DNA from 2 places in the Synechococcus sp. CBW1004 genome. Region 2 is predicted to be linked to the other one. Evidence: predicted binding sites of a transcription regulator. Region 2 holds the regulator's gene; the other holds the start of a gene.

Region 1 (15,164 bases), 140 kb from region 2:
TCGCTCTGGGCATACACCTCGGCGATCGCCCGCAGTTGCGAGTTGGAGCCGAACAACAGGTCCACCCTGGTGCCTGTCCAGCGCAGGGCGCCGCTGCTGCGGTCGCGTCCTTCGAACAGCTCACCGGTCTCATTGACCGGGCTCCAGCTGGTGCCCATGTCGAGCAGGTTCACGAAGAAGTCACTGCTCAGCACACCGGGCCGCTCGGTGAGCACGCCATGGCGGCTGCCGCCGCTGTTGGCGCCCAGCACACGCAGGCCGCCCACCAGCACGGTCATCTCCGGCGCGCTCAGCCCCAGCAGCTGGGCCCGGTCCACCAGCAGGTGTTCTGCCGTCACAGTCATCGGGCCCTTCTGCCAGTTGCGGAAGCCATCGGCCTGAGGCTCCATCACGGCAAAGGACGCCACATCCGTCTGCTTCTGACTGGCATCCATCCGCCCTGGCGTGAAGGGCACCTCCACGCTCTGGCCTGCGGCGGCAGCTGCCTGTTCCACGCCCACGCCACCGGCCAGCACGATCAGATCCGCCAGCGAGACCCGCATGCCATCGCCGCGCGAAGCGTTGAACGCCTGTTGGATGCCTTCAAGTACGCCCAGAACCCGCTGCAGCTGCTCGGGCTGGTTCACCGCCCAGTCCTTCTGGGGTGCCAGCCGCACCCGGGCGCCGTTGGCGCCGCCGCGCTTGTCGGAGCCGCGGAAGGTGGAGGCCGAGGCCCAGGCGGTGCTCACCAGCTCGGCCACGCTCAGGCCCGCAGTCCGCACACGGTGCTTGAGACCGGCGATGGCGGCGTCATCGACAAGGGGGTGATTCACCGCCGGAATCGGGTCCTGCCAGATCAGGTCGTCCTCAGGCACCTCCGGCCCCAGGTACAGAGTCTTCGGCCCCATGTCACGGTGGGTGAGCTTGAACCAGGCGCGAGCGAAGGCATCGGCAAAGGCCTCCGGATGCTGGTGGAAATGGCGAGAGATCGGCTCGTAGATCGGATCGAAGCGCAGCGACAGATCCGCCGTCGTCATCATCGGCGGGTGCTTGAGCCCAGGGATGTGCGCGTCGGGGATCAGGTCCTCTTCGCGGCAATCCCTGGCCTGCCACTGCCAGGCGCCGGCAGGGCTCTTGATCAGCTCCCACTCGTAGCCGAACAGCATGTCGAAGTAGCCCATGTCCCAGCGGGTGGGATGGGGTTTCCAGGCCCCTTCGATGCCGCTGGTGGTGGCGTCGGCTCCCTTGCCGCTGCCGTGGCGGTTATGCCAGCCCAGCCCCATCTCCTCCAGTGGCGCTCCTTCTGGGGGAGGGCCCACCAGATCGGCGCTGGCGGCGCCGTGGGCCTTGCCGAAGGTGTGGCCGCCGGCGGTGAGGGCCACCGTTTCTTCATCGTTCATCGCCATGCGTGCGAAGGTCTCGCGCACATCGCGGCCGGAGGCCACCGGGTCGGGTACGCCATTGGGCCCCTCGGGGTTCACGTAGATCAGGCCCATCTGCACGGCGGCCAGCGGGTTCTCCAGCTGCCGCTCGCCGCTGTAGCGCTCATCGCCCAGCCAGGTTGTTTCGTTACCCCAGTAGATGTCCTCCTCGGGCTGCCAGATATCGGCGCGACCGCCGCCGAAGCCGAAGGTGCGCAGCCCCATCGATTCGAGCGCGCAGTTGCCGGCCAGGATCATCAGGTCGGCCCAGGAGATCTGGTTGCCGTACTTCTGTTTGATCGGCCACAGCAGACGGCGGGCCTTGTCGAGGTTGCCGTTGTCGGGCCAGCTGTTGATCGGGGCGAAGCGCTGGTTGCCGGTGCCGGCGCCCCCCCCGGCCATCGGCGGTGCGGTATGTGCCGGCGCTGTGCCAGGCCATGCGGATGAACAGACCGCCGTAGTGGCCCCAGTCGGCCGGCCACCACTCCTGGGAGTCGGTCATCAGGGCGATCAGGTCGCTCTTGAGGGCCTGATAATCGAGCTGGCGGAATGCTTCGGCGTAGTCGAACCCAGAGCCCAGCGGGTTGGAAGCAGGACTGTGCTGGTGAAGGATGCCCAGGTTCACCTGCTGGGGCCACCAGTCGCGGGGAGACGGCCCCCTCCCCGCCACCGCCATCGGCGCGGCGCCGTGGTTGAAGGGGCACTTGCCGAGTTCGGTCATGACGGGCCGTGGGTGGCGGGTCCAGGCTTGACCGTAGGCAGACCGAACAGCAGGGCTGTCACGGCCTCACAGACCTTCGCAGATCAGATTGTGGAGGGCGCGACAGGCTTCTGAGGTCCTTCGCAATCGTCAGGGGGCCTGCCTGTTCCGGGGCGAGGCCGAGGATGTGTTGTTCGCGATCGGTTCCCAGGACCGGGATCGCGTGCTCAGCTGAGCTGCCGGGTCACCTTGACCGTCGAACCCGTGGCGTAGCGGGCCAGCCGCTGGCGCAGACGTTGTTCCTCCTCGTCCGTGCGGGTGCAGGCGAAGCCATAGCGGGCTCGTACCCGCTCCGAGGCCTCCCGCAGGGCCTGGACGCCGCGCTGTTCGAGATCCGCGACGCTCAGAGCGTCACCGGGCCGCAGGTACTCGAGCACCACCGTGGAGGGGGAATAGAACTCGCTGGTGTCACCATCGGGCCACTCCAGCTGCAGGCGCACTTCCGGCATCGTTCAGGTCCCTGGAGCGTTCGGCTGCGACTGTGGCCGTGATGGCCCGCTCGGGCTGTCACAGGCAAGACAGCGCCGGCGAGGGCAACTGGCCCAGATACCGAATGCAGAGTGCCCCGGTGAGGAGCTGATCATGCCGTCTCTGCCGGGTCGCCTGGCTCCTGGTGGAGCGGCCCGAAGCCCGTCAGTCCCTCGCCGCCACTCCAGAGCGTGACCGCTTCTGCGCCGCGTTGCAGCACCAGCGCCGGATCGCCCCCGGCGAAGCACCCGATCGGTGCGGCCAGCAGTGCGGGATCGCGCGCCAGGACGTCGACCAGTCGGCTCTGCAGCTCCGGTCGCACCGCCAGCAGGAAGCCGAAGCTGGGGAAGCAGCGGAGCCAGGCCTCCTCCGTCACCCCGTCCGGCCGCGGAATGGCCTCCAGATCGAGACTGAGCCGCAGGTCGGCCGCCTCGGCGAACATCACCGCCGTCCCCACCAGGCCGCCCATGCTGATGTCCTTGGCGGCATGCACCAGACCCTCCGCCGCAAGCCGGGGCAGCAGGGCCAGCTGGGCCCTCAGTTGCGCAGGATCCGCCTGGGTGGCCGCATCCCAGAACGGGTAGTGGCGGTGGAAGGCGCCTCTCTGGTTCACCACCATCCAGAGCTGATCTCCCGCGGTCGCGGATCGGGCCGACAGCACCGGCCCCTCGGTCGTGCCGAGCACCGCCACCGACAGGGCGTCGTAGGGGCTGTGCAGATTGCTGTGCCCGCCGACCATCGGGATCGCGAAGCGCCCGCAGGCGAAGCGCATCCCCGCCAGCAGCGCCTCGCTGCGCTGGGGATCCCTGCACCAGAGGCTGTTCACCAGGGCCAGTGGCCGGCCGCCCATGGCGGCGATGTCGCTGAGGTTCACCAGCACGCCGCTCCAGCCGGCGAACCAGGGGTCCTCCTCCACCAGGCCGGGATGCATGCCCTCGCAGGCCAGCAGCAGGCGCCCGCTCTGGGCGGGCAGCAGCGCCGCGTCATCCCCCAGGGCTGCCGCCGGACCCAGCTCCGGGAAGGGTTGATGGGCGAAGGTGGCCGCCGCCGGCTGGATATCGCGCTTGGCGGCGAGTCCCGCCTCGGCCGCAAGGCGCGCTGCCAGAACGGCCAGTTGCCCGGCTACCGGGTCGCCACCCGGGATGGCATTCCCTACGCCTGCCGTGGCCTGGGATGGGGCCGCCGTGGCGGGCTGCACTGGCCCCCGGGCCGCCGGTCGCCCGCTCATGCCGCGAGCCTGCTGCCGGGCGGTGTCGCCAGCAGTGCTGCCGGGCGCGGTTCGCGCGAGGGCCGGTAATAGGCCAGGTCGGCCTGCATCAGGTGATGGCGGATGCCGCGGATCTCCAGCTCTTCGAGCGACTGCCAGTGCAGCCGCTGGAAGAAGCGCACGTTCTGAATCTGCACCGTCGCCAGGAAGCGGTCGCAGCCCCAGCCATGGGCGGTGGTGACCGCCTTCCAGATCAGGCCCTTGCCGATCTGGTTGTGGCGCCGGAAGTCCCGGTGCACCCCCAGGCGACCGCCGTACCAGAGGCGTGGCTCGCTCTCAAGGATGCGCACCACTCCCACCACCTGCCCTCCCATGCCCCGCGACGGGTCGTGGTTCACCGCGGCGATCGGGTAGGCCCGCTCGTCGAGCGCATCGCGGTCGCTCTGCTCGAACAGGTGCTGCTCCTCGCAGAAGATCGCGCTGCGCAGGTCCCAGTAGCTGGGAATCAGCGGGCTGCGCCGCCGCAGCAGGTGGAACGAGAAGCTCGGCGAACTGGCGGTGGGCGAAAGCTGAAAGTCGTCGGCATCGACAGCGATGCCCCAGCGCACCGAGGGGGTGAAACTCGCCGGGGCCGTGCTGAGGCTGCCGCTGGCGGCCTCGCTGGCTGGATCCAGGAAGACCATCGGGGTATCTAGAGCGGGGTGGCAGTGGAGAGTGAATGGGCAGGGGACAGGTGGGACCCGGGCCTACGGGCGGCTGCGGCGACCCTCATGGCGCCTTCTCGAACAGCGACAGGGCCGAGCAGGCGCCGCACTTGGCGCAGCCGGCGCTCATCTGATCGCTGCGGAGATCGGAGACGCGCAGCCGTGCCGCCACCGCCGCATAGATCTCCACCATGAAGTCGGTGGTGGGGGCCGGATGGCCCTCCAGCGGCGTGCCGGCGATCGGCACGAAGGGCACCACAAACGGGTAGACGCCCAGCTCGATCAGCCGTTCGCTGCAGGTGATCAGGGAGTCGGCGCTGTCCCCCAGGCCGGCCAGCAGGTAGGTGCTCACCTGGCCGCGTCCGAACACCGCCACGGCCTGCTCAAAGGCCTCGAAGTACCGCTCCAGGGGCAGCTCGGACTTGCCGGGCAGGATGCGGCGGCGCACCTCGGGCTCCACCACCTCCAGGTGCATCCCCAGGCTGTCGACGCCGGATTCCTTCATGTGGGCATACCACTGCGGATCCTCCGGCGGTTCGCACTGGGCCTGGATCGGGATCGCCACGCGCCGCTTCACGGCCGCGGCGGTCTCGGCCATCAGCCGTGCGCCGCGGTCGTCGCTGTTGGGGGTGCCGGTGGTCATCACCAGCTGGCGAATGCCATCGAGGCGCACCGCCGCTTCGGCCACTTCGGCCACCTGCTCGGGGGTCTTGCGCACCACGGTGCGGCCGTCCTCGAGAGACTGCTCGATGGCGCAGAACTGGCATGAGTCGCGCCGGTCCCGGAAGCGGATGCACGTCTGCAGCAGGGTGGTGGCCAGCACATCGCGGCCATGCAGCAGGGCGATCGAGCGGTAGGGGATGCCGTCGTCGGTGCGGAGGCCGTAGAAGCGAGGCTCCGGCGGTGCGCTGAGGCCGTTCAGCCGTTCGCCGCCGCGCTCCTCAAGGGCCACGCCGCCGCCGGCCTCGGCTGCCAGGCGGTAGGGCGACTCCTGGGCGGTGGCGTTGTAGACGGGCACCATCACCGTGGTGTCGCCGAAGGTCAGAGCGCGGTGGTCGGAGGGGCCGGCACCACCGCGGCGGCCGCTGTTGCCTGCGATCGGGGCGCCCGCGAGGGCCGGATCCACCACGCCGCGCACCTGCAGTTCGGTCACGAGGCGGCCGAGCTCAGACATGACTCACCTCCCCTGCCGGGGCCGGGGTCGCGATATCCGGCAGGCGGGCCGCAGCCTCGGGATGGCCCAGGGGTGGAGCGCCCATCGCGCTCACCTGGGCGGCCGGTTCGGCGTTGAGGCGCAGGCCCAGAAGATCGGGGCGGCTGTAGTGGCCGACGCTGTCCATCATGCGTTTGCGTTTGGTGATCAGGGAGCGGTCCAGTTCGGCGATCGCCAGCCCCTCCCCCTCCGGCAGCGGCCCGGCCAGGTAGCGGCCCTCGGGGCTGATCACGGCCGTGTGGCAGCCGCCCTGGAAGGCGGCATGGAGAGAGGCATCCGGTGTGATCGCGGCGTGATCGTCGGGGTGAAGCCAGGCGGTGGAGCAGATCACGAAGCAGCCGGCCTCGAGGGCGTGGTGGCGCATCGTCACCGCCGTCTGTTCGCTGAAGATCGGCCCCACCAGGGAGCCCGGGAACTGGGCGCAGTGGAGTTCCTCCCCCTGGGTCATCAGCGCGAAGCGCGCCAGGGGGTTGTAGTGCTCCCAGCAGGCGAGGGCCCCGATCCTGCCGATGGATGTGGGCACCACCTGGAGGCCCGCCCCGTCGCCCTGGCCCCACACCATCCGCTCGTGATAGGTGGGCGTGATCTTGCGGCGTTTGAGCACGATCGTGCCGTTGGCGTCGATCAGCAGCTGGGTGTTGTAGAGGCTGCCGCCGTCGCGTTCGTTGATGCCGAGCAGAACATGCATGCCGTGCTGGCGGGCGGCGGCTGCGATCGTGTCGATGGCGGGACCGGGAACGGTCACTGCCTGCTCGTAGAGGGCCAGGTGGGAGCGGCCCATGCGCACGGGCGGCTCGACGAAGGAGAAATAGGGGTAGTAGGGCAGAAACGTCTCCGGAAAGACGATCAACTCGACCCCGGAGGCGGCTGCCTCCGCCATGGCGGCGAGCACCCGCGCCACGGAGCCCTCCAGAGAAAACAGAACCGGCCGGATCTGGGCCGCGGCGACGGTGATGGTGCTGGCCATGGCAGAACAGTCAGCGCAGGTGATCAGTGATGACGATCAAGGCGAAGGGGTCAGAGGGTCCAGGTATCGAGAATGAAGGCCCCTTCCTTGCGGTGCATCAGCACCAGATCGAGAACATCAAGCGGGTTGATCGGCCGGATGCCGGGCATCAGGGCCGCTTCACCATGGCCGTAGAGGGCCTGGAGGGCGAAGCGGCAGGCGTACACCTTGCCGCCCTGATCCATGAACTTCTGCAGGCGGGCGTTGAAATTGAGATGGCCGTCGAAGGCGGCATCGCCCAGCTTCGGAAAACCGCGCTGCACGCCGAGGGTGACGCCGGGTCCGTAGAGCAGGATCGAGGTCTCGAAGCCCTTGTTGATCAGGCGGCTGCCCTGCAGCAGATTCACCAGTCCGATCGAACCTTCGAAGGCGACGGTGTGAAAGGTGATCAGCGCCTTTTCGCCGGGTTCTGCTTTGACATCGGGAAAAACCTTTTCCTCATAGTCAACGAGAAAATCGCCCGGCTGGTTGGCGGGGCGGGTGACGGCAGGCATGAGGACTAGGGCGTCGAAATGGCGTGTGAAGCTTTGCTGCTGGGTCGTCGTTTGATTTGTCGCCGATGCGACCGAATCGCGGGTGGGTGGTCCGTGAGTCGCCGCAAAAACGGTCGAACTCGTTGTCGGTGTCAACGGCTACAGAGGCAGAAGGTTGTTGCCCGCATGATCGTTGATCAGGTCCATTTCCTGAATCCGTACCCGGCGCATTCAGCCCTGTTGGGCATCACTGGCGTCCTCGCCTTGCGGATGCCCTCAGGCGTCGCGGTTCCTTCCATCGGCTGAGTCTTCCTCGCATCCGTCCCGCTCAGGCAGGGCGTGGCTCAGCCGGTTGCCCGGGGTCTCCCGTGTCAGGCCGTTGGCCCGTCTGGCTCTGCCTCTCCCGTTCGTCCCTCTCCCCCGGTTGTCTGCCGTGTCCAGTCGCTTCAGCCCCAGTTCACGCCGATCCGTCGTGGTGGTCGGCGCCGGTCAGGCCGGCCTCTCGGTGGCTCAGGCCCTGCAGCAGCGCGGCATCCGGCCGCTCCTGCTCGAGAAACACCGCATCGGCTACGCCTGGGATCAGCAGCGCTGGGATTCCTTCTGTCTGGTGACGCCCAACTGGCAGTGCCGGCTGCCGGGCTTCCCCTACGACGGCTCCGATCCGCATGGCTTCATGGGCAAGCAGGAGATCGTGGCCTATCTGCAGCGCTTCGCCGCGCACGTCGGCGCTGAGGTGCGTGAGGGGGTGAGTGTCGATCGGCTGGTGCAGAACGGCTCGGCCTACCGCCTGGGCACCAGCGAAGGCGAGATCGAGGCTGACCACGTGGTGGTGGCCACCGGCGGTTATCACCGGCCGCGCCGCCATCCCCAGGCACCGCGCCTGCCGGCCGGTGTTCTGCAGCTGGACGCCCGCGACTATCGCAGTGCCGCTGCGTTACCGCCAGGTCCGGTGCTGGTGGTCGGCAGCGGCCAGTCGGGCTGCCAGATCGCTGAAGACCTGTTCCTCGAGGGCCGCGAGGTGCATCTCAGCGTCGGTTCCGCCCCCCGTTCCCCCCGCCGCTACCGCGGCCGCGACGTGGTCGACTGGCTCGATCGCATGGGCTACTACGCCATGCCGATCAGCGAACACAGCGACCCCAGGGCTGTGCGTGCCAAGACCAACCACTACCTCACCGGCCGCGACGGGGGACGGGAGATCGACCTGCGCGCCCGGGCCTGCGAGGGCATGCGGCTGCACGGCCGCCTGCTGGCGATCGGTCCGGGCCACATCGCCTTCGAGAACAACCTGGCCGCCAACCTCGATCAGGCCGATGCGGTGTATTGCCGCATCCGCAGCAGCATCGACAGCTGGATTCAGCAGCAGGGCATCGCAGCGCCCAGCGAGGCGCCTTACTCCCCCTGCTGGGAGCCGCCCCCCGGCGACGATCCGGGGCTGGATCTGTCCGCCACGCCCCTGGCGGCGGTGATCTGGTGCACGGGCTATCGCTCCGACTTCCGCTGGATCGACGTGCCGGTGTTCGACGGGTCGGGTCAGCCGGTCCATGAGCGCGGTGTCACCCAGAGTCCCGGTCTCTATTTCCTTGGCCTGCCCTGGCTGCATACCTGGGGATCGGGGCGTTTCTGCGGCGTGGCCGACGACGCCGAGCATCTGGCGGCTTTGATCAGCCTGCGGGTGGCCCGTCGTGACGCCAGCCAGGAGCGGCTGGAGTGCACGGCGCTGCTCGGCTCCTGACCGGGACGGCTTCCCGGTTGTGATCGCTGGGCTGAGCGGCCGGCCCGATCCGCCGTGTGCAGCGCCAGGAAACCCGCGCCTCCCTGGTCCGCTTGGCGCCTTGGCGTCAGGGGCGAAAGGCAGCCGCCACCTGGCAGACCTCATGCCTGCCGTGGCTGCCCTGGCCGCCAGCGGGTCGGGCATGCTGACGCGCAGATCTCCCCGACCCGGATGGCCTCTGGCAGTGCGCCCCTCCCCCTGGTGATTGCCAGCGGCAATGCCGGCAAGATCCGCGAATTCGCCGCTCTGCTGGCGGAGCTCCCCCTCGAGATCCGCAGCCAGCCTGAGGGGCTGGAGGTGGAGGAGACAGGCACCTCCTTCGCCGAGAATGCACGCCTCAAGGCCACGGCCGTGGCTCGCGCCAGCGGCTGCTGGGCCCTGGCGGATGACTCGGGACTGAGCGTCACGGCCCTGGAGGGGGCCCCCGGCGTGCAGTCGGCCCGCTACGCGGACAGCGACACGGCGCGGATCGCGCGCCTGCTGCGGGAACTGGCCGCAGCCGATGGTCGCCGTGCCAGCGCTGGTCTGCCGCCCGACCGCACCGCCCACTTCACCGCCGCCCTGGCGGTGGCCGATCCCAGCGGCAGGATCCGCCTGGAGGTGGAGGGCACTTGCCCCGGCGAGATCCTGGAGGCCCCCCGCGGGGAGGGCGGCTTCGGCTACGACCCGGTGTTCTTCGTGCCGGAACTGGGCCTGAGCTTCGCCGAGATGGACAAGGCCACCAAGGCCTCCATCGGTCACCGCGGCCGTGCCTTCGCCTTGCTCGAGCCGCGGCTGCGGCAGCTCCTGGAGGGCGAGGCCGCGATGGCGGCGATCTGAAGGTCTTGCCCTGAACGCAGGCTCGGTGGCTAGAGCCGGGAGGCCGTGGATTCTGGCGATGCTCCAATGCAGGGGTGCTTGCCTTCCCAAAAAAAAGCGCCCCCGAGGGGGCGCTTGCTGACAACCGGCAGGGTTGTGCGTTGACTGTGATCCCGGGTTGGGATCAGTAGTCGAAGTCGCCACCCATGCCGCCGCCACCGGCGGGAGCGGCTTCCTTCTTCTCGGGCAGATCGGCCACGATGCACTCGGTGGTGAGCACCATGCCGGCGATCGAGGCGGCGTTCTGCAGGCCGGAGCGGGTCACCTTGGCGGGATCGACGATGCCGGCGGCCAGCATGTCGACGTACTCGCCGGTGGCGGCGTTGTAGCCCTCGTTGAAGGGCTTGCCCTTGACGTGCTCGGCCACGACGGCGCCGTTGGCGCCGGCATTCTCAGCGATGCGCTTGAGGGGAGCGGTGAGGGCGGAGGCCACGATCTGGGCGCCGATCAGCTCCTCGCCGGAGAGGTTGGCTGTGGCCCACTCCTCGAGGGCGGGAGCCAGGTGGGCCAGGGTGGTGCCGCCGCCGGGGACGATGCCCTCCTCGACAGCCGCCTTGGTGGCGTTGATGGCGTCCTCGAGGCGCAGCTTCTTGTCTTTCATCTCGGTCTCGGTGGCAGCGCCCACCTTGACCACGGCCACACCACCGCTGAGCTTGGCCAGACGCTCCTGCAGCTTCTCCTTGTCATAGGAGGAGTCGGTCTCGTCCATCTGCTTGCGGATCTGCTCGCAGCGGGCCTTCACCGCAGCCTCGTTGCCCTCGGCGACGATGGTGGTGGTGTCCTTGTTGATGGTGATGCGGCGGGCCGTGCCCAGCATCTCCAGCTTGGCGTTCTCCAGCTTGAGGCCGGCGTCCTCGGTGATCAGCTGACCGTTGGTGAGAACGGCGATGTCCTCGAGCATGGCCTTGCGGCGGTCACCGAAGCCGGGAGCCTTGACGGCGGCCACGTTCAGGACGCCGCGCAGGCGGTTGACCACCAGGGTGGCGAGGGCTTCCTTCTCGATGTCCTCGGCAATGATCAGCAGGGGCTTGCCGGTGCGGGCGATCTGCTCGAGAACGGGCACCAGGTCCTGCACCAGGCCGATCTTCTTGTCGGTGATCAAGATGTAGGGATCCTCGAGCACCGCCTCCATCCGCTCGGTGTCGGTGGCGAAGTAGGGGGAGATGTAGCCCTTGTCGAAGCGCATGCCTTCGGTGACCTCCAGTTCGGTGGTCATCGACTTGCCCTCCTCGAGGGAGATCACGCCTTCCTTGCCGACCTTGTCCATGGCGTCGGCGATCATGCGACCCACCTCTTCGTCGTTGCCGGCGGAGATGGTGCCCACCTGGGCGATGGCGTTGCTGTCGCTGATCGGCTTGGCGTGTTCCTCGATCTTCTTGACCAGGAATTCGGAGGCCTTGTCGATGCCACGCTTGAGGCTGATGGCATTGGCGCCGGCGGCCACGTTGCGCAGGCCGGCCTTGACCATGGCGTGGGCCAGGACGGTGGCGGTGGTGGTGCCGTCACCGGCGGCGTCGTTGGTCTTGGAGGCGGCCTGACGGATCAGGGCGACGCCGGTGTTCTCGATGTGGTCCTCGAGTTCGATCTCCTTGGCGATGGTCACACCATCGTTGACGATCTGGGGAGCACCGAACTTCTTCTCGAGCACCACGTTGCGGCCCTTGGGACCGAGGGTGACGGCCACCGACTCGGCGAGGATGTCGATGCCTTTTTCGAGCGCACGGCGAGCCTGCTCGTTGTAAATGATGCGCTTGGCCATGGGATTGGCGGAAAGAAAAGGGGTGGGATGGAAGACGGAAGCCGGGATGGGACTTCCTGGGGAGTGCGATGGGCCGGGCCGAAGGTGCAGTCCTGAGACATGGGCTGACAGCGGGCCCGGAGCTCAGCTGAGGTGTTCTGGAGAGGTTCAGCGGCCAGTGCCACCAAGGCCTCTCAGCTCAGAGGCCCACGCTGAGCGGTGCTCAGTTGACGACGGCGAGGATGTCCTTCTCGGAGAGGAGCACGTACTCATCGGTGCCGAGCTTGATGTCGGTGCCGGCGTACTTGCTGTAGAGCACCTTGTCGCCCACGCTCACTTCGGGAGCCTGACGGGAGCCGTCTTCGTTGCGCTTGCCGGGGCCGACCTGCACAACTTCACCGACCTGGGGCTTTTCCTTGGCGGTGTCGGGCAGCAGGATGCCGCCGGCGGTTTTTTCCTCGGATTCGGACACCTTGATAAAGATGCGATCTCCGAGCGGTTTGACCGTGGAGACGCTGAGGGAGACAGCAGCCATGGATGAGGAATGGGTTGGTCGCGGAAGATACACGTGCGCTCAGGGAGGCTCCGACCCGGCCGGGCGGCGCAGCGCCGAATGGCGGCTGGCGGAGCGATCTGGCACTCACGTGCTTCGAGTGCCAACTTATGAGCCTGTCCGCCCTGTGCGCCAGTTCGGGTGACCGAACCGGGCCTGCCGGGGCCGTCCGTGGGTTGTCCGGGGGGTGTCCGGGGTGGGCCGTCGGGTCTCTGCGTCAGCTTTCGTGAGTGCTGGTGACGCTGGGGGTTGCCACGGCGGCGGGTCGGGTGTAGCGGCGGGGCTCCTCCGGCCGCGGGAGTGGTAAGGTTGCCCGGCTTCAGGCGGGAATTCCCTCCCGCTGGCTCTCACCGCCACCTCCTTCTCCTATGGCAGCTGCTGCTCCCGCCGCGACCGGCACACAAGGAATCGTCAAGCAGGTCATCGGCCCGGTGCTCGACGTGGAGTTCCCGGCCGGAAAGCTGCCCCGCATCTACAACGCTCTGCGCATCACCGGCAAGAACGCCGCCGGGCAGGACGTCGCCCTGACCGCCGAGGTTCAGCAGCTGCTGGGCGATCACCGGGTGCGCGCCGTCTCGATGAGCAGCACCGACGGCCTTGTGCGCGGCATGACCGCCCTCGACACCGGCGCTCCCATCTCCGTGCCCGTGGGTGAGGCCACCCTGGGTCGCATCTTCAACGTGCTGGGTGAGCCCGTCGACGAGCAGGGTCCCGTCAACACCACCCTCACTGCCCCGATCCACCGTGAGGCTCCCAAGCTCACCGAGCTGGAGACCAAGCCCAAGGTGTTCGAGACCGGCATCAAGGTGATCGACCTGCTGGCTCCTTACCGCCAGGGCGGCAAGGTCGGCCTGTTCGGGGGCGCCGGCGTCGGCAAGACCGTGCTGATTCAGGAGCTGATCAACAACATCGCCAAGGAACACGGCGGTGTGTCCGTGTTCGGTGGCGTGGGTGAGCGCACCCGCGAGGGCAATGACCTCTACGAGGAGTTCAAGGAGTCCGGTGTGATCAACGCCGACGACCTCTCCAAGTCGAAGGTGGCCCTCTGCTATGGCCAGATGAACGAGCCCCCCGGCGCCCGTATGCGCGTTGGTCTGTCGGCGCTGACCATGGCCGAGCACTTCCGTGATGTGAACAAGCAGGACGTGCTGCTGTTCATCGACAACATCTTCCGCTTCGTGCAGGCCGGCTCCGAGGTTTCGGCGCTGCTGGGTCGGATGCCTTCGGCTGTGGGCTACCAGCCCACCCTGGGCACCGACGTGGGTGAGCTGCAGGAGCGCATCACCTCCACCCTCGAGGGTTCGATCACGTCGATCCAGGCCGTTTACGTGCCTGCGGACGACCTCACCGACCCGGCTCCCGCCACCACCTTCGCCCACCTCGACGCCACCACCGTGCTCAGTCGCGGTCTGGCCTCCAAGGGCATCTACCCCGCCGTGGATCCCCTTGATTCCACCAGCACCATGCTGCAGCCGGCAGTGGTGGGCGACGAGCACTACCGCACCGCCCGTGCTGTGCAGTCCACCCTGCAGCGCTACAAGGAGCTGCAGGACATCATCGCCATCCTTGGCCTTGATGAACTCTCCGAGGAGGATCGCCGCACCGTTGACCGGGCCCGCAAGATCGAGAAGTTCCTGTCCCAGCCCTTCTTCGTGGCTGAGATCTTCACCGGCATGCCTGGCAAGTACGTGAAGCTCGAGGACACCATCAAGGGCTTCAACATGATCCTCGCCGGTGAGCTCGATGATCTGCCGGAGGCCGCCTTCTATCTGGTCGGCAACATCGATGAGGTGAAGGCCAAGGCGGCCAAGATCCAGGCGGAAGCCAAGGGTTGATCCCCATCCCTTTCGGAGCTTCTCCCCATGACACTCACTCTTCGCGTTCTGGCTCCTGACCAGAGCGTCTTTGACGACAACGCTGACGAAGTGATCCTTCCCAGTACCACCGGCCAGGTGGGCATCCTCACCGGTCACGTTTCGATGCTCACCGCCCTTGACAGTGGTGTGCTGCGCCTTCGTCAGGGTTCCTCCTGGCAGTCGATCGCCCTGATGGGCGGTTTCGCCGAGGTGGAGGCCAATCAGGTCACGGTGCTCGTCAACGCCGCCGAACTCGGCAGCCGCATCGACGCCGCTTCTGCTGAGAAGGAACTGGAGGCTGCCCAGCATGCCGCCGATGCCTTCGAAGGACAGGCCTCGAGCACTGAGAAGGTGAAGGCCCAGCAGGCCCTCGCCCGTGCCCGTGCGCGTCTCGCAGCCAGCCGCGGCAGCTGAGCACAACACCACCCCCCTGTCGCTGCTCCCCTCCGGTGGTGGAGCCGTCTCATCAGCCCCCCTCTTCAGGGGGGCTTTTGTCTGAGCCGTGAGAGCCGCTGATCAGCTCGGCCAGCGGCCGGAAGACCTGGCCCCTCCGTCCCGTTCCTCCAGCATCAGGGGGCCCAGCCGACGCCGGTGGGGCCAGCGATGGGGCTTCGCGGCCTCCCTTTAGGCTCGTGCGGCACGAGCGGGTCGATGGGGAAGGGGAGGGAGATCGGAGCCCAGCTGCATGCCTGGCTGGCCGGGGGTGACCGTGAACCGCTTCAGGCGCGACGGATCGAGGGTGTGCTGCTCGATGCCCTCGGCAGCGATCCCCGTCTGCGCGGTCCCGTGCGTGATCTGGCGTTGCAGCCCCTGCTGTTGACGCTGCTGCAGGAGACCTCGCCGGTGGCACGCCGCAGCCTGCTCGAAACCCTCGTTCAGGATCTGCAGGCCACCTACGCCCCCGCCGTACTGGGCGAGCTGCTGGATCTGCTTGAAGCGGCCACGGGCCTGCCGGTGGGTCGCCGATCTTCATCCGATGGCGCCACGCCCCTCCGGACGCCGCCAGCGGCGCAGCCGGCAGGAGCGCCACGGCGGCGTCCGCGTCGTGGCTCCACCCAGCCGTGGGGTCAGCGGTTCCGTGACCTGCCTGCGGATCTGCAGCCGATCGCCCCGGGATTGGCCCTCGGCTTCGCCAATGCCCTGGTGTTCCTCTGGCT
Region 2 (15,164 bases):
ATCACCCCATCGATTCTGCCCACGCCCGCCGCCGAGGATCACCCTGCGTAACGCACCGGCCGGCCGCAACCAACCTCCCGACGATGGCGAGATCTGCCGACCGCAGGGAATCTCCATCGGCCATGCCTGCCGGAAGGCGCGCTCAGAGCTCCCGCAGATCCAGGACCCACTCCTGAAAACGACGCTCCACCCGGCGGCGGTACCAGAACCCAAGCGGCGGAATCAGGAGCAACCACAGATAGCGGCCTGGATGCCAGACCAGAAGCCAGGGCGCCAGGCTGACCAGGGCAATCAGCCAGAGGGGCGGCAGAACCTGCCAGCGGTGGGCGCCGCTGAGACCGTTGGCCCGGGCAAGACGGAGGATGAGCTTCTGCTGAGCCGACAGGCCAAAATCCATGTCCGAGGCTATAGAATGAAGCGCCTCACTTCTGGAGATAAGAATACAGAAAGACAAAGGTCTTGGCAACACCTCCTGCCGGAATCGTGAACGATTGCCGCGTTCCAGGCGAGGGCATCCCCTGGTCAGGCTCCGCTCAACCAACCAGCCCGGACCACGAAGCATCGAATCGCCCAGCACGTTGGCGAGGCCGCCCTGGCCTGAGCACCCCCGTGGGCGCCACTCAGTTGTGGGAGGGCTCCACGCCCGTGAGACTTCCCGCCCAGTGCAGCTTGCGGGTGAGGGTGCGGTAGTAGGAGGGGCTCTGCTGGAGCTGCAGCAGCAGGGCCGGATGGGGCCCCCGCTGCACGGTGCAGCGATCGCCAGGGTCAAGCACGGTGGCGTGGGCGCCGTCCTTCCAGAGCTTGACGCGACGGCTGCTCTCCCCCAGGGGCCAGACGCTCAGCCGGGCGCGGGGCGGCACCACGATGGCCCGGCTGGAGAGGCTCATCGGGCAGATGGGATTCACCACGATCGCCTCGATGCCGGGATGCAGGATCGGGCCCCCTGCCGCCATCGCGTAACCGGTGGAGCCGGTGGGGGTGGCAATGATCAGACCGTCGCCGCGGTACTGATCGACGACCTCTCCGTCGATCTCAAGCTCCAGCAGGCAGGTGGGCGACACCTCATCGAGACAGGGCCGGAAATAGAAATCATTGAGGGCGCTGTGGGGACCACAGGCATCCACCTCTGCTGGGGCGTGGCCGATGCGCGCCGCGTCACCCGGCAACGGCACGCCATCGGCGCGGTCGATGCGCGCCTCCAGCATCATGCGTCGCTCCAGCGCGAAGCGATCCTGCCGCAGGCGCTCCCAGAGACTGATGCCGTGCTCCGGTCGCAGCAGCACCCGTTCGTGGGTGAGGAAGCCGAGGTGGCCGCCGACGTTGAAGCTGAGGATCGGCACCCCATGGGGGGCCAGGTGCCGCGCCGCTCCGAGCACGGTGCCATCGCCGCCGAGCACCAGGGCCAGATCGGGCGGGCCGGGCTCGGTGGCCTGCAGACCCGGGAACGGATTGGCGCTCAGGCCGGATTCGGCGACGCTGACGACAACCCCTTCGGCCCGCAGCTCAGCGGCGCAGGCCCTGGCCTGACGCTGTGCGGCGGGGCTGCCGCTGCGATGGATCACCCAGACCCGCTCGAGGCGCATCGATTGAGGAACTCAGGGGCCCAGCCTGCTCTCTCCTGGGGCCAGACGCCAGAAGCGATGCGAAGCCTCAGACGATCGCCTCAAGCCGGGCCGGAAGGGGAGGCGACGCGGCAGTGGTGGACTCGGAACTGGGGGAGCGCAGCCGAGCGGATCACCAGCGCAGCAGGTTGAAGCGCTCCATGTCGACCGTCTCGCGGTTGCGGTAGAGGGACAGCAGGATCGCCAGACCCACCGCAGCTTCGGCCGCCGCCACGGTGATCACGAAGATGGTGAACACCTGACCGCGGACCAGCTGACCATCGAGATAGCTGGAGAAGGCCATCAGGTTGAGGTTGACGGCATTGAACATCAGTTCGATGCTCATCAGCACGCGAACGGCGTTGCGGCTGTTGATCAGGCCCCAGACGCCGGTGCAGAACAGCACGGCAGCCAGGGCGAGGAAAGCCTGGAGGGGAATGGCCGAGGAGCTCATGAACGGGGTTCCGCCAGGGTGGATGTGGTGGAGCCGGAGGGCGTCTCCAGCAGCAGAGGGGTGCGGGCCTTCTCAAGCAGGCCCTGATCGGCCGGCTCGCCGGTCACCACATCGGTGCTGAACACGTCCCGTCGGGCCAGGACGATGGCGCCGATCATGGCCATCAGCAGCAGCACCGACGCCAGCTCAAAGGGAAGCAGGTAGTCGCTGAAGAAGTGCTCACCGATGCGGATCGTCGCCTCCTCGCCCACCGGCACCGGACCGGGCAGGGCCCAGTGGGTGGTGAAGGCGACGCGCAGGAGCAGGGCGAACAACCCGGCGCAGACGGCCCCGGAGAGCAGCCGACGCAGCAGCAGGCCGGGGATGTCGGCCATCGCCTCACGCTTGTTCACCAGCATGATCGCGAACAGGATCAGCACGTTGACCGCGCCGACGTAGACGAGCACCTGGGCCGCCGCCACGAAACTGGCGTTGAGCAGCAGGTAGAGGCCAGCCACCGAGAGGAAGACGCCTCCCAGCAGGAAGGCGGAATAGACGATGTTGGGCAGCAGGACCACGGCCAGGGAACCCAGCACCAGGGTGGCCGAGAGCACCAGGAAGCAGATCTGCTGCGTGGTGGAGGCGATCGTCATCAGGATTGGACTCCTTGCTGCGGGGTCTTGGCGGCTGCAGGCAGGGTCTCGAGGACCTGCTCAGGCAGTCTGCCGGCCCGGGGAGCATCAGCGGGCACGCCGTGGGGATCGATCTCACCGGCGGGGAGGTAGCCCAGCTCACGCAGGGGAAACACCGACGGATCGGAGGTGACGCTGGTGGGGAGTCGCCCAAGTGCGACATTGTCGTAATTGAGGCTGTGGCGATCAAACGCGGCCAGCTCGTATTCCTCGGTCATCGAGAGGCAGTTGGTGGGGCAGTACTCCACGCAGTTGCCGCAGAAGATGCAGACCCCGAAATCGATCGAGTAGTTCCGCAGCTCCTTCTTCTTGGTGGCCTTGTTCATCACCCAGTCCACCACCGGCAGGTTGATCGGACAGACGCGCACACACACCTCACAGGCGATGCACTTGTCGAACTCGTAATGAATACGGCCGCGGTAACGTTCGGACGGGATCAGCTTCTCGTACGGATACTGAACCGTGATCGGGCGGCGCTTGAGGTGGTCAAAGGTGACCGCCAACCCCTGAGTCAGGTACTGGGCGGCACTCACAGCATCCTTGGTGTAGTCACCGACTTTCTTGAGGAACCCGAACATGGCGCTGGTTGGGGGAGGGGCGGACAGGCGGGATCGGCCCATGATGGCGGGGCCGGCTGAGAACTGGAGGATCGGGATCGGAAGTGCAGATCAACCGCCGAAGGCGACGGGGAAGGCCAGCTTGAGAGCGGCGGTGACCAGCAGATTGACCAGGGCGACGGGGAGCAGGAACTTCCAGCCGAGATCGAGAAGCTGGTCGATCCGCACCCTGGGAACGGTCCAGCGCAGCAGAATCGCGAAGAAGACCAGCAGGTAGGCCTTGAGCACGGTCATCACGATGCCGGTGGTGGCGGTGATCACCTGCACCAGAGGTGCATCGACCGACTGTCCCAGCAGGTTGGCCAGCCACTCGACCGGCACCGGGAAGCCCCAGCCACCCAGATAAAGCACCGAGACGAGCAGCGCCGAGAGCACGAGGTTGATGTAGCTGCCGAGGTAGAAGAGGGCGAACTTCATGCCCGAATACTCGGTCTGGTAGCCGGCGACCAGCTCCTCTTCCGCCTCGGGCAGGTCAAAGGGGAGGCGCTCACACTCGGCCAGGGCACAGATCCAGAAGATCACGAAGCCCACCGGCTGGCGCCAGATGTTCCAGCTGAGAATGCCGGCGCCGTTCTGCTGGGCGACGATGTCGACGGTGCTAAGAGAGTTGCTCATCATCACCACCGCCAGCACCGCCAGGGCCAGGGGGATTTCGTAGCTGATCGACTGGGCCGCAGCCCGCAGGCCGCCGAGCAACGAATACTTGTTATTGGAGGCGTAGCCGCTCATCAGCAGGCCGATCGGCTGGATGCTGCTCAGGGCGATCCACAGAAAGATCCCCACCCCGACGTTGCTGATCAGCAGGTTCTGGCCGAAGGGCACCACCAGCCACGAAAGGATCACGGGCACCAGCACCAGCACCGGGCCGAGCGTGAACAGCAGCCCGTCGGCTCGGGCCGGGATGACGTCTTCCTTGAACAGCAGCTTGAGGCCGTCGGCCATGGGCTGGAGCACCCCCAGGGGGCCGGCGTACTCCGGGCCGATGCGCTGCTGGACGGCTGCCGAGATCTTGCGCTCGAGCCAGACGTTGACCAGAACGCCCACCACCGCCGCCACCAGGACGGTGAGCATCGGCAGCGGCAGCCAGATCAGGTGGGCGAGTCCGGGAGTCAGCCCGAAGCCCTCGAGCAGGTCGACGAAGCTGGCCTGCAGATCGAGTCCCGGAGTCACGACCGCGAAGGGCTGCATGGCGGGTGGGAGGAGTGGGGGAGACGTTAAGGCCCCGCTGGTGGAACGGGGGAGACGGCGTGGTGCTTCAGACGACCGCCGGGCGGCTCTCCAGGGGGAGCCAGGCCCGCTCGCCGGAGCCGGTGTAGATCTGCGTGGGGCGATAGATGCGGTTGGCGCCCAGCTGCTCGCGCCAGTGGGCCAGCCAGCCGGCTGTGCGAGCGATCGCGAAGATCGGTGTGAACAGATCGCGCGGAATGCCGAGCTTCCGATACACCAGGCCGGAGTAGAAATCGACGTTGGGATAGATGCCCTTCGGCCCCAGGCGATCAGCGGCGACTTCCTCGAGGCGGCGCGCCACGTCATACATGGCGTCATGGCCGAAGCGCAGGAACAGGTCCTCGGCCAGCTTCTGCAGGATCACGGCACGGGGATCCTTCACCTTGTACTCGCGGTGACCGAAGCCCATGATCTTCTTGCGGGCCTTGATCGCCTGATCGAGCCAGGACTCCACCGCATCCACCGTGCCGATCTCCTCCAGCATCTCGAGCACGTCCTCGTTGGCGCCGCCGTGCAGCGGTCCGGCCAGGGTGCCGACGGCCGAGGCGACCACGGCATAGGGATCGGTGAGCGTGCTGGCGGTGACGCGGGCGCTGAAGGTGCTGGCGTTGAGGCTGTGCTCGGCGTGCAGGATCAGGCAGCGATCAAAGATCCTGGCCGCGATCGGATCGGGCTCACGCTCGGTGAGCATATAGAGAAAGTTGGCCGAATAGGCCAGATCATCACGGGGCTGAATCGGATCCTGTCCTTTGCGGATCAGCTGGAACGCCGCCACCATTGTGGGGATCTTGGCAATCAGCCGCACCACCGCGTCGAACACATACTGCGGATCATCCAGGGCGCGGCGGGAATAGAACAGCCCCAGCGACGCGGCGCTCGCCTGCAGGGCATCCATCGGATGCCCACCCGCTGGGAAGCACTTCATCATGTCGCGGATGCGGAAGCTCACCCGCCGATGCATCTGCACCTCCTGCTCGAAGTCCCGCAGCTGGAAAATGGTGGGGAGCTCACCCCAGATCAGCAGGTAGGCCGTCTCCAGGAAGGTGCTGTTGGCCGCCAGCTGCTCGAGCGGATAGCCGCGATAGGTGAGCAGGCCGCGGATGCCATCGATGTCACAGATCGCCGACTGGGTGGCGGGCACACCTTCGAGACCCGGGCGGAACGGCACAGGCACGCTCGCGGCCTGCGGGGCGGGGCTGCTGGTCACAGCGGGACTTCCGTCGGAGGCCGCGCTGGGATCGGCACCGCTCGGGCCGTTGGAGGGGCTCTTGACCGCCATCAAAGGTCGTACCGTTTTGCCGAACCTAGGCTCCGGCCCGGTGGCTCTGCCGTAGCGCTGATGGCCAGCCAGCGGCTTCAGCCGAGCAGCAGCCCCGGCCGCAGCAGCGACACCAGCACGGCCCCGCCGGCGGCAGGCTGGCCGCCGGCAACAGCCTGACCACGCGCAGCAGCCTCGGACAGCCGCAGCTGGATCAGGCCCGCCTTGCGCAGGTCCAGATGGCCTGCGGGCGCGCCGATCAGGCAGGCGGCCAGGGCGGAGAGATCCGGTTCATGGCCCACCAAGGCCAGGCTGTCGCCACCGCATGCCTGGCACCACTCTGGCAGGCAGGCCAGCGCCGCTCCGCCCGGAGCCAGCTCGGAGGCGAGCGTCAGATCCGGCGCCCAGCCCGCCGTCACGGCGATCTCGGCCGTCTGACGAGCCCGCAGCAACGGGCTGCAGAGCAGCCGATCCGCCATCAGCCCCAGGGCCACGAGCCGCTCCAGCACCGCACGGGTGCGGCTGCGCCCCCGCTCGGTGAGGGCCCGATCGCCATCCTCCAGTCCCGCCCGTCGCTCCTCGGCGATGCCATGGCGCAGGAGCAGGAGGGTGGAGGCAGCCATGGCGACAGAACGGCGAACGGCAGGGGCGCTCACCCATGCTGAGGCTCCGGGCCACGCGCGCCAGCGGCGGAGCCCTCGATCAGGCTCACTCGCCCAGGTTCACTCGCCCAGGTTGAGGCGGGCCCGCAGCTCCAGCGCCGAGAGCTCGGGCGGCGACTCCAGCGCCAGGGCCAGGCCCCGCACAGGCCCATCGAGACCGCCACCGGCCAGGGCCGAGAGCAGCCGCCAGGGTTGCCAGGAGCGCAGCAGGCCGCGGGCACCGTCGCCGTCGAGGCTCCACTGCAGGGGCGCCTGCGGCACCCCCAGCTCGCGCAGGCCACGCCGGAGAAAGGTGAGGGAGCGGCTCTCGGCCGGGGCCTCCAGCGCCGCGAGCGTCTGTCCCCACCAGGCCAGTTCCTGGCGCTGCTCGCTCCAGCCGGCCAGGGGGGCCACCAGCGCATCGGCGCCACCGCGCTCCCGGCGGCCGGCCCGGCCCGGCAGGGACAGGTGGGTCCACACCCGCAGGCTGTGGCCGTCCACGGCGAGGGGTGCCTCCAGCAGACCCTCCTGGCGGAGCAGCGGCTCCAGATCGGACGACGCGGGATCGCCTGAAAGGCTGGCCAGCTGCCAGCCCATGGGCGCCTGACTCGCCAGCAAGGGGCCGTGGATCGTGCGCGACAGCAGAGCGGGCAGGGGGCCCTGGCGCTCTGCCATCCCCTGCGGACGCAGACCCAGGCTGCGCTCCAGCAGGGGGCGCAGCAGGGCCACCTGGCCCAGGGCCGGCGGATCCTGGATCAGCGCCAGGCTTTCGGGGCTGCCGCGCAGGGCCGAAAGCAGCGCCTCGGCCTGCTCCGGCAGCAGCGGCGCCAGGCGCGGCGCCTCGGGCAGCAGCAACCGGGCGCGCAGCTCCAGCTGGCGGCCCTGGGGTTGGAGCACCGCCAGCAGGGTTGGTGCGCCAGGAGCGTTGGTCGGGGGCGGCGCCACTGGGACGGCTCCGCCGGAAGCGGCGTCGCTCCTGGCGGGAGGCGCGGAGGCCGAGGGAGCAGGAGCAGCTGGCGTGGTGGCGGGGACGTCCTCGGGGGTCTGAGCAACTGGCGCAGCCGTGCGCACCGGAGTGCCGGGCTGCGGGGCCTGGGGTGGTGCCTCAGGAGGCTGGAGGGCGTCCTGGGGCCCGGCGGTGGGGTTACGAGAAGCCGCATCCGGCGCCGGGCCAGAGGCCGGAACGTCCGGCAGGGCCTGGCGAGCGGAGGGCGCTGATGCGGCCGGCTCGCCCGGATCCGGGCTGTCGGTGGAGACGACAACGAGGTCTCCTTCCCCCGACGGCGAGGGTTCCGCAGGCCGCTTGGAGCCACTGACGGCGTCGGCGGAGTCCTGCGGATCGGGCAGCACCGCCGCCAGGGCAGCCGTGCGGGGCAGGCCACGGGCCGCGGCCACGGCCTGGGACAGGTCCATGGGCCTGGCCACCGCATCGGCAGGCAGGGGCGCAGGCCATCCAAGCCAGGTCTGCAGGGCCTCCGGGGCGGCCACCGCCAGGGCAGCACCGCTGGCGAAGGAGGCGAGCCCCTGGCGCAGCAGCGGCTGGCCGGCCTGATTCAGACCCGGAATCTGGGAGACATCGAGGGCCCGCTCCAGCAGATTGCGGCCGGAGGCGATCAGCACCAGATCGTCATCCACCAGGGCCGTGGCCAGGGGCTCGGATCGGCTGCCGAGCAGGGCACCACGGCCGCTGATCAACCCCATGCCGCGGTAGCGGCTCACCTGCAGGTCGGTGCCGGCCAGGCTGCGGGTCTGCCAGAACCGCTGCAGGAAACGCCGGGCACCGTCGTCATCACGACTCGCCAGGGCCAGCAGCCACCCCCGCGACGGCTGCTCGGGAGCCCCACCGGTGGCGGCCACCACCGGATCCTCGAACAGGGCCATGGCGATCTCTCCGCCGAGCCAGCCGGCCAGCTCATCCTGGTAATCGAGGCCGGCGGCAGCGAAGGCGCCGTCGCGCAGACGGGCGATCGCCTCTCCCGCGGGGCGGCGCTGGCGGGCCGGAGCCACGGCGCGGGCGTAGTCGACCGGCCGCTGGCCATCGCTGAACAGATACAGGCTGAAGGAGGCCGAGGCCGGCACGAACCGGGCCGACCGCGGCATCGCCAGACGGTGGTGCGCCAGCTGCAGGGGACCGCGCTGCCACACCAGCCACCAGCCCCCGATCCCGAGGCCGGACAGCAGCAGCAGCGCCGACAGCACCACCGCCGCGAAGGCGCGGCCCTTCATGCACGCACAGCAGGATGGCTCCATCCTGCCGTTCCCCTGCCCCCCATGGCCCCTGCCGCGCCGGCGCCCACTCCCCTCCCGATCACCGCCGCCGATCTGGCCGGGCGCCTGGTCGAGGGCGACGTGGAAGGGAGCGGCATCCAGCTGATCGATGTGCGCGAGGACGAGGAGCTGGCCATCGCCCGCCTGCCGCTGCCGGTGCTGCACCTGCCCCTGAGCCGCTCGGCCGAATGGATGGAGCGGCTCGACACGCTGCTGGACGCCTCACGGCCGGTGGCGGTGTTCTGCCACGCCGGTGTGCGCAGCTGGCATTTCGGCTGCTGGCTGATGCAGCAGAAGGGCTTTCCCCAGGTGTGGAACCTGCAGGGCGGCATCGATGCGTGGAGCGTCGAGGTGGACCGCTCGGTGCCGCGCTACTGACGGCGCAGGCGACTGCGAAGCGGCGCTGGCATTCCGGCGCCCCCCCCGGGCGGACAGACAGCCGGCCAGTCCTGCGGATGAGTCCTGCGGTTGGCGCGACCCGCAATACCCTCGCCGGCACGGCGATGCGCCACGGAGCCACAACGGTTGGTGCCGCCGTTCTCCGGGCCCGCGGCGACCTCCCTACGATCCACGCACCTCTTCGCCTCGCTACTCCTCGGCTTGGATCCCCTGCCGCGCCGCCAACAGGACGTCCTGCGTGCCACAGTGCGCCACTACGTCGACACGGTGGAGCCGGTGGGAAGCCGCACGCTGGTGCGTCGCTTCGGCCTCACCGCCAGCCCGGCCACGGTGCGCTCGGCGATGGGAGCCCTCGAGCAGCGCGGCCTGCTCACCCAGCCCCACACCTCCGCCGGCCGCATCCCCAGCCAGCAGGGCTATCGCCTCTATGTCGATCAGCTGCTGCCGGAGCCCGGCTCCGCCGCCCGCCAGCTGGAGCGGGAGCTGGCTGGCATCAGCCTGCAGTGGGCCGCCCTCGACGACCTCCTGCGCCACCTGGCCCGACGCCTCTCGGACCTCACCGGCCTCCTCAGCCTGATCAGCCGGCCCCAGCGGCAGCGACCCCAGCTTCAGGCCCTGCGCCTGGTGCCCAGCCGCGACCGCTTGCTGGTGTTCCTGGTGCAGGGACCGGCGCTGACCAGCAGCCTCAACCTGCGCCTGCCGCTGGAGGCCGAGGCCAACCTGGCGATCCTGGAGCGCTGGGCCAACGACAGCCTGCGCCAGGGCGGCGGACACATCGCCTGGGAGCGGCTGCCGGAGGAGCTGCGCACCGGCGGGGCCGTGCTGCGCCAGGGCCTGGAGGATCTGGAGCGGCGCGGTGGCGCCGAACCGGAGGGTGTGGTGGCGGCCGGCCTGGGGGGCCTGCTGGCCCAGCCGGAGTTCAGTCGCACGGCGGCGCTGCTGCCCCTGGTGCAGCTCGTGGAACATCGCCCCGAGCAGGTGCTGGGCCCCCTGGCCTCCGCCTCGGAGCTGCCTCCCCCGCTGGAGACTCCGGCGGACCACATCTGGATCGGCAGCGAGCATCCCCATGCCGCGCTGGCGGCCTGTGCCGTGGTCCAGGCTCCCTATCGGACCAGTGATGGCGACCTGGGACATGTGGCCCTGGTGGGACCGATGCGCATGGCCTACGCCACCGCCGGCGCGGCGGTGCGCTCCGTGGCGGCGATTCTGCAGCGGCTGCTGGGCTGAGGGAGCAGACGCCATGACCTACTGCGTTGCCTTCCTGCTGGAGAAGGGCCTGGTGTTCGCCTCCGATTCGCGCACCAACGCCGGGGTGGATTACATCTCCACCTACAGCAAGATGCATGTGTTCCAGCCGGCGCCCGATCGGCTGTTCGTGCTGATGGCGGCCGGCAATCTGGGAACCACCCAGGCGGTGCTCAACCGCATCCGCCGCGACCTGGCCGCAGCGGCGGTGGACGACGGCACAACTGAGCAGGGCGCGAGCGAGCGGGGAACGGCAGCCACGACCAACGAAGGGACACCGAAACGGCCCGATCTGCGCAGCGCCCGCTACCTGTTCGAGGTGGCGGATTACATCGGCCACCTCAGCGTGGCGGTGCAGCGACAGTTCGCCACCTCGCTGCGGGAGGCCGGCGCCACCGGTGAGGCCAGCTTCATCCTCGGCGGTCAGATCGCCGGAGAGCCCCACGGCCTCTACCTGATCTATCCCCAGGGCAATGCCGTGATGGCCACGGCGGAGACACCCTTTCTGCAGATCGGCGAGAGCAAATACGGCAAGCCACCGCTCGACTACGTCGGCCATCCAGGCCTGTCGCTGGAGGATGGGGCACGCCTCTGCCTGGTGTCGCAGATCATCACGCGCCGCTCCAATCTCACCGTGGGGCCGCCCTTCGAGATCGCCCTGGTGCCTGCCGGTGACCTGCGCGTGTCGCGCCGGATGAAGCTGGACAAGGATGCCCCCGAGGTGATCCGGGCCATGGAAGTGTGGGCCACGACGATGCGGGAAAGCGTGCAGCGCCTGCCGCGTTTCAGCTGGGAGCAGGATCCCCTCTGAAGAGCCGGATCCGTCACAGCTCGGCGCCCCGGGAGCGGGGGACGGTTCTGGCTCCAGGCCAGCCCTCGACGGCCCCTCGGAGATCGGGAGGTCCCGCGGTCAGAAGAGGCCTCAGCCCCCGAGTCGATCTCCCAGCCGGTCGGCCACGGTGTTGACGTCCTTGTCGCCGCGACCCGAGAGATTGACCACCACCTCGGTGCCGGGGGCGAGGGTGGGGCAGAGCTTCTCCAGCCAGGCGAAGGCATGGGCCGTCTCGAGGGCAGGAATGATGCCCTCCAGCCGACATATCAGCTGCAGAGCGTCGAGGGCCTCGTCGTCGGTGACGGCGGCATATTCAGCGCGGCCGATGCCCTTGAGATAGCTGTGCTCCGGGCCCACACCGGGGTAATCGAGACCGGCGCTGATGGAATGGGCCTCCATCACCTGGCCCTCGCCGTCCTGCAGCAGCAGACTCATGGCGCCATGGAGCACACCGACACGCCCCTCGGTGATCGTGGCGGCATGGCGGCCGCTGGCCACGCCCTCACCGGCCGCCTCGACGCCGATCAGCCGCACCGAGGTGTCCTGCACGAACGGATGGAACAGGCCCATGGCGTTGGAGCCGCCACCGACACAGGCGACCAGCACATCCGGCAGGCGCCCGAAGGCCTGCTGGCACTGCTGCCTGGCCTCCTCACCGATGACGGCGTGGAAGTCGCGCACCAGCATCGGGTAGGGGTGCGGACCGGCCACCGAACCGAGGATGTAATGGGTGGACTCGACGTTGGTCACCCAGTCGCGGATCGCCTCGCTGGTGGCGTCCTTGAGGGTGGCGGTGCCGGCGGTGACCGGCTGCACCGTGGCCCCCAGCAGGCGCATGCGGAACACGTTCAGCGCCTGACGGCGCATGTCCTCGGCGCCCATGTAGATGACGCACTCCAGCCCGAAGCGGGCGCAGACGGTGGCGGTCGCGACCCCATGCTGTCCGGCGCCGGTCTCGGCGATGATCCGCTTCTTGCCCATGCGCAGGGCCAGCAGCGCCTGGCCGAGGGCGTTGTTGATCTTGTGGGCGCCGGTGTGATTCAGGTCTTCGCGCTTCAGCCAGATGCGCGGACCGCCCTCGGCGCGGCGGTAGTGCTCGCTGAGCCGTTCGGCCTCGTACAGCGGGCTGGGCCGGCCGACGTAATCGCGCAGCAGATGGTTGAGGCGCGTGGTGAAGGCGGGATCGGCCCAGGCCTCCGCCGCGGCGGCCTCCAGTTCCGCCAGGGCCGGCATCAGGGTTTCGGGCACGTACTGGCCGCCGAAGATGCCGAAGCGCCCCAGAGCGTCAGGGCGTGCCGCGGGTGCCAGACCGGCGGGATCGGGGGCGGAGCCGGACGAGGCGAGCGGAGGAACGGTGCTGGTCACGGCGCGGTCCGGCGGCGGCTGATGAGCTCACACAGTAGGCAGGAGGCCTGGGCGGAGCGGCTCAGTCCGTGACGACATCCGTCTGCAGCAGCCAGGTGCCCACATAGGTGGGCTCGGGACGCTCCGGCGTGAGACCGAACAGGCGCAGCGGATGAAACCCCTGCTGGAGGGGATTGCGCAGCAGCAGCTCCAGGCCGTAGGCCCCGTCGGGCTCCAGCTGCTGCTGCGGCCGCAGCAGCAGCTGTTCGCGACGCACCTCGACGACCAGGGGCAGCCGCTCGAGGCAGCGGACCGTGCCGCGCCGGCCGGGGGTTTCGATGCGGCAGAGGCGCAGCTGCCGTGACAGGACCAGGGCGTCGAGCGTGGGCGGCGGCAGCAGCAGCAGCTCCCCGTAGGCGCGCGGCAGATCATGGGGACGGATCAGCAGCATCACCTGACTGCGGGCCAGCACCTCGCGGCTGCTCTGCCGCAGCGGCAGCAGCTCCAGCCGCTGTCCATCCCCCCAGGCGCGCAGGCGCTCGGCGGCGGACGACACCCTGGCCGGAGCCGCCGCCGCGCCACCGGCCAGCAGCAGAACAGCGAGTGCCACAGGGATGGCACGACGGCGCCCTGGCAGAAGGCGTGGCGTGAACGGGCGGGGCATGGCGTTTCAGAAGCGGAAGCGCAGCTTGAGCACGGCCCCGAAGGCCGAGAAGGTGGCGCCCTGTCCCGGGGCAGGGGGGTGGTGTCCCAGGCGGTGCCGGCGGCCGTGAGCTGACCACGGGGACGGGGCAGCCAGAAGACGCCCGGGGTGATCGTCAACCAGTCCGTCGGCTGGAGGCGATACCAGAGCTCCATCTGCAGCGAACGGTCGGCCGCCCCCTGCTGGCCCTCGGCATTGCGGTAGCGACTGACGGACACCGGGCTGCCGATGGCGAAGGCCAGCTCGCTGCCAGAGACCAGCACGTCGTACCAGTTGAGCCCCACCATCCACGACTGGCTCTCGGCGAGCTGCGGTGGCCTCCGTCCACCCACCGTCCCATCCTCGCCGCTGTAGACCGCGCGATTGAAGCCGGCGCCCAGCGTCAGGGCGGGGAACCAGCCGCTGCGCAGGGGCACCCAGAAGCCGGTGAGGGCGAACGCATGCACATGGCCGCCGAGACCGGGCTGGCTGCTGGGCCAGGTCTCTGCCGCCAGCGGTGTGAGGCCGGCCCGGTCGAGGGCTCCGGCCTGGTTGAGGGTGTAGATCGCCGCCGCGGCCCAGCTGCCGGCCTGGTAACCCAGCTGCAGACTGCTCGCCCCGCGCGAGCCGGCGCTGAACAGACCGCCCTCGGCGGGGTCACCGCTGGCGGGAGCACCGGCCACCGTGACGGCGCTCACCACCCAGCCGACCCCGGCATCGGCATCGGTGCGCTGGGTCCAGTAGAAGCCCAGGCCGGCACCCTTGACATCGCTGTAGGCGCCGGGCGCCCCGCCCTTGCTGAACAGCGACAGCAGGATCTCGTTGTCGTCGAAGGCCGCCGGCCAGATGGCGATCATGTCCTTCTGGTTGACGCGGCTGCCCAGCGTCACCCGCCAGTTCGGGCCCAGCGGCCGCTGGTAGAAGAACTTGTCGAGCTGGAGCAGGTCGTTGCGGCAGGCCTCCGGCCTCGACGCGGAGCAGCCGGGCGACAGGCCACTCAGACGCAGGGTCGGCGCCAGGTCGGCGCGGAAGGCGGAAAAGCCGCCGTTGCCGCTGCGCAGACGCAGGCGGAGCAGGTCCTGGCCGTCGAAGCTGGTGGTGAAGCTGAAGCGGACGTCGGTGTTGAAGACAAAGGCGTCGCGCAGCGGCTGCCCGCCGTAGCTGTTGGCGGCGCGGTTGATCTGATTGCCGCCGTACCCCACCCCGCCGAGCCACCAGCGCACATCGCCGCGCAGGCTGGTGATGGGCGAGAAACGGGTGGCGTCCAGCTCCGCCAGCCGCGCCTCCAGGCCATCGACACGACCCTGCAGGCGGGCCAGCTCCGGGGCGAACTCCCACTGCAGGCGCCGAAGCGGCTCCGTGGCCACCAGCTCCGGGTTCGCCAGGCAGGCCTGCAGCAGCAGCGCCGCCTCATCGCGGTTGATCGATACACCGGCATCCAGCAGGTCGCGCAGCGCGGACCCGGTGCATCCCCCCGTCCGGATCAGCTCGCGCAGGGCCTGGTGGGGCCACTCCTGCGGGCTCAGCTCCGCCGCTGCCGGCAGACCCCGGACCGCTCGCTCCACCGGGGCCGGCGCAGCAGCCGGCGCCGAGAATGCCGCCTCCGGGCCGGGGGTCACGCCGGCGTGGGAAGCGGGCACAGGCAGGGCCTGCGCCGACAGCAGGGTGGCCGCCAGCGACAGCGCAGCAAACCGCGCACCAGGCCGAAGGTCAGACACTGCCGAGGAACATCGGGGCGCCGGCGGCCGGCGGACACAGGGGCCGCCTCGCAGCGGGCCCGGATGGCGCCGACGATAGGCAGGTGCTCCGGCGGGCTGACAGAGCGTGGTGGCGACGCTAGAGCGGGCCATCCCCGCAGCAGCCCCCGCCATGCCCCCCGAACTCAGCCCCGGCGAGCAGCTGATGGCGATGGCCAGCGGCGCCTG

The links. The regulator HrcA, encoded in region 2, represses chaperone genes, less so after heat shock. The targets are predictions, from matches to a motif close to TTAGCACTCNNNNNNNNNGAGTGCTAA.
Region 1: a site for HrcA is predicted at 12,232-12,258, ahead of groES (co-chaperone GroES). Genes of this name have one in related genera too.

The regions. Positions count from the first base shown of each region.
Region 1 covers NZ_CP060397.1:2,217,621-2,232,784, forward strand. The annotation lists partial or broken gene katG (catalase/peroxidase HPI) at 1-2,121, opposite strand, end outside; gene H8F25_RS10545 (MSMEG_0570 family nitrogen starvation response protein) at 2,328-2,609, opposite strand; gene H8F25_RS10550 (sll0787 family AIR synthase-like protein) at 2,741-3,856, opposite strand; gene H8F25_RS10555 (MSMEG_0567/Sll0786 family nitrogen starvation N-acetyltransferase) at 3,853-4,518, opposite strand; gene H8F25_RS10560 (MSMEG_0568 family radical SAM protein) at 4,604-5,713, opposite strand; gene H8F25_RS10565 (Nit6803 family nitrilase) at 5,706-6,719, opposite strand; gene H8F25_RS10570 (MSMEG_0572/Sll0783 family nitrogen starvation response protein) at 6,770-7,252, opposite strand; gene H8F25_RS10575 (MSMEG_0569 family flavin-dependent oxidoreductase) at 7,665-8,963, shown strand; gene rdgB (RdgB/HAM1 family non-canonical purine NTP pyrophosphatase) at 9,174-9,821, shown strand; gene groL (chaperonin GroEL) at 9,985-11,619, opposite strand; gene groES (co-chaperone GroES) at 11,822-12,133, opposite strand; gene atpD (F0F1 ATP synthase subunit beta) at 12,520-13,986, shown strand; gene atpC (ATP synthase F1 subunit epsilon) at 14,014-14,421, shown strand; gene H8F25_RS10605 (rhomboid family intramembrane serine protease) at 14,659-15,164, shown strand, end outside.
Region 2 covers NZ_CP060397.1:2,078,776-2,093,939, reverse strand. The annotation lists gene H8F25_RS10000 (hypothetical protein) at 143-397, opposite strand; gene H8F25_RS09995 (NAD(+) kinase) at 621-1,583, opposite strand; gene nuoK (NADH-quinone oxidoreductase subunit NuoK) at 1,735-2,055, opposite strand; gene H8F25_RS09985 (NADH-quinone oxidoreductase subunit J) at 2,052-2,687, opposite strand; gene ndhI (NAD(P)H-quinone oxidoreductase subunit I) at 2,687-3,304, opposite strand; gene nuoH (NADH-quinone oxidoreductase subunit NuoH) at 3,395-4,513, opposite strand; gene H8F25_RS09970 (citrate synthase) at 4,599-5,777, opposite strand; gene sixA (phosphohistidine phosphatase SixA) at 5,927-6,451, opposite strand; gene H8F25_RS17720 (DUF3352 domain-containing protein) at 6,551-8,695, opposite strand; gene H8F25_RS09955 (rhodanese-like domain-containing protein) at 8,741-9,115, shown strand; gene H8F25_RS09950 (heat-inducible transcriptional repressor HrcA) at 9,338-10,363, shown strand; gene H8F25_RS09945 (20S proteasome subunit A/B) at 10,377-11,192, shown strand; gene trpB (tryptophan synthase subunit beta) at 11,304-12,578, opposite strand; gene H8F25_RS09935 (hypothetical protein) at 12,640-13,113, opposite strand; gene H8F25_RS09930 (iron uptake porin) at 13,008-14,858, opposite strand; gene H8F25_RS09925 (methyltransferase) at 15,109-15,164, shown strand, end outside.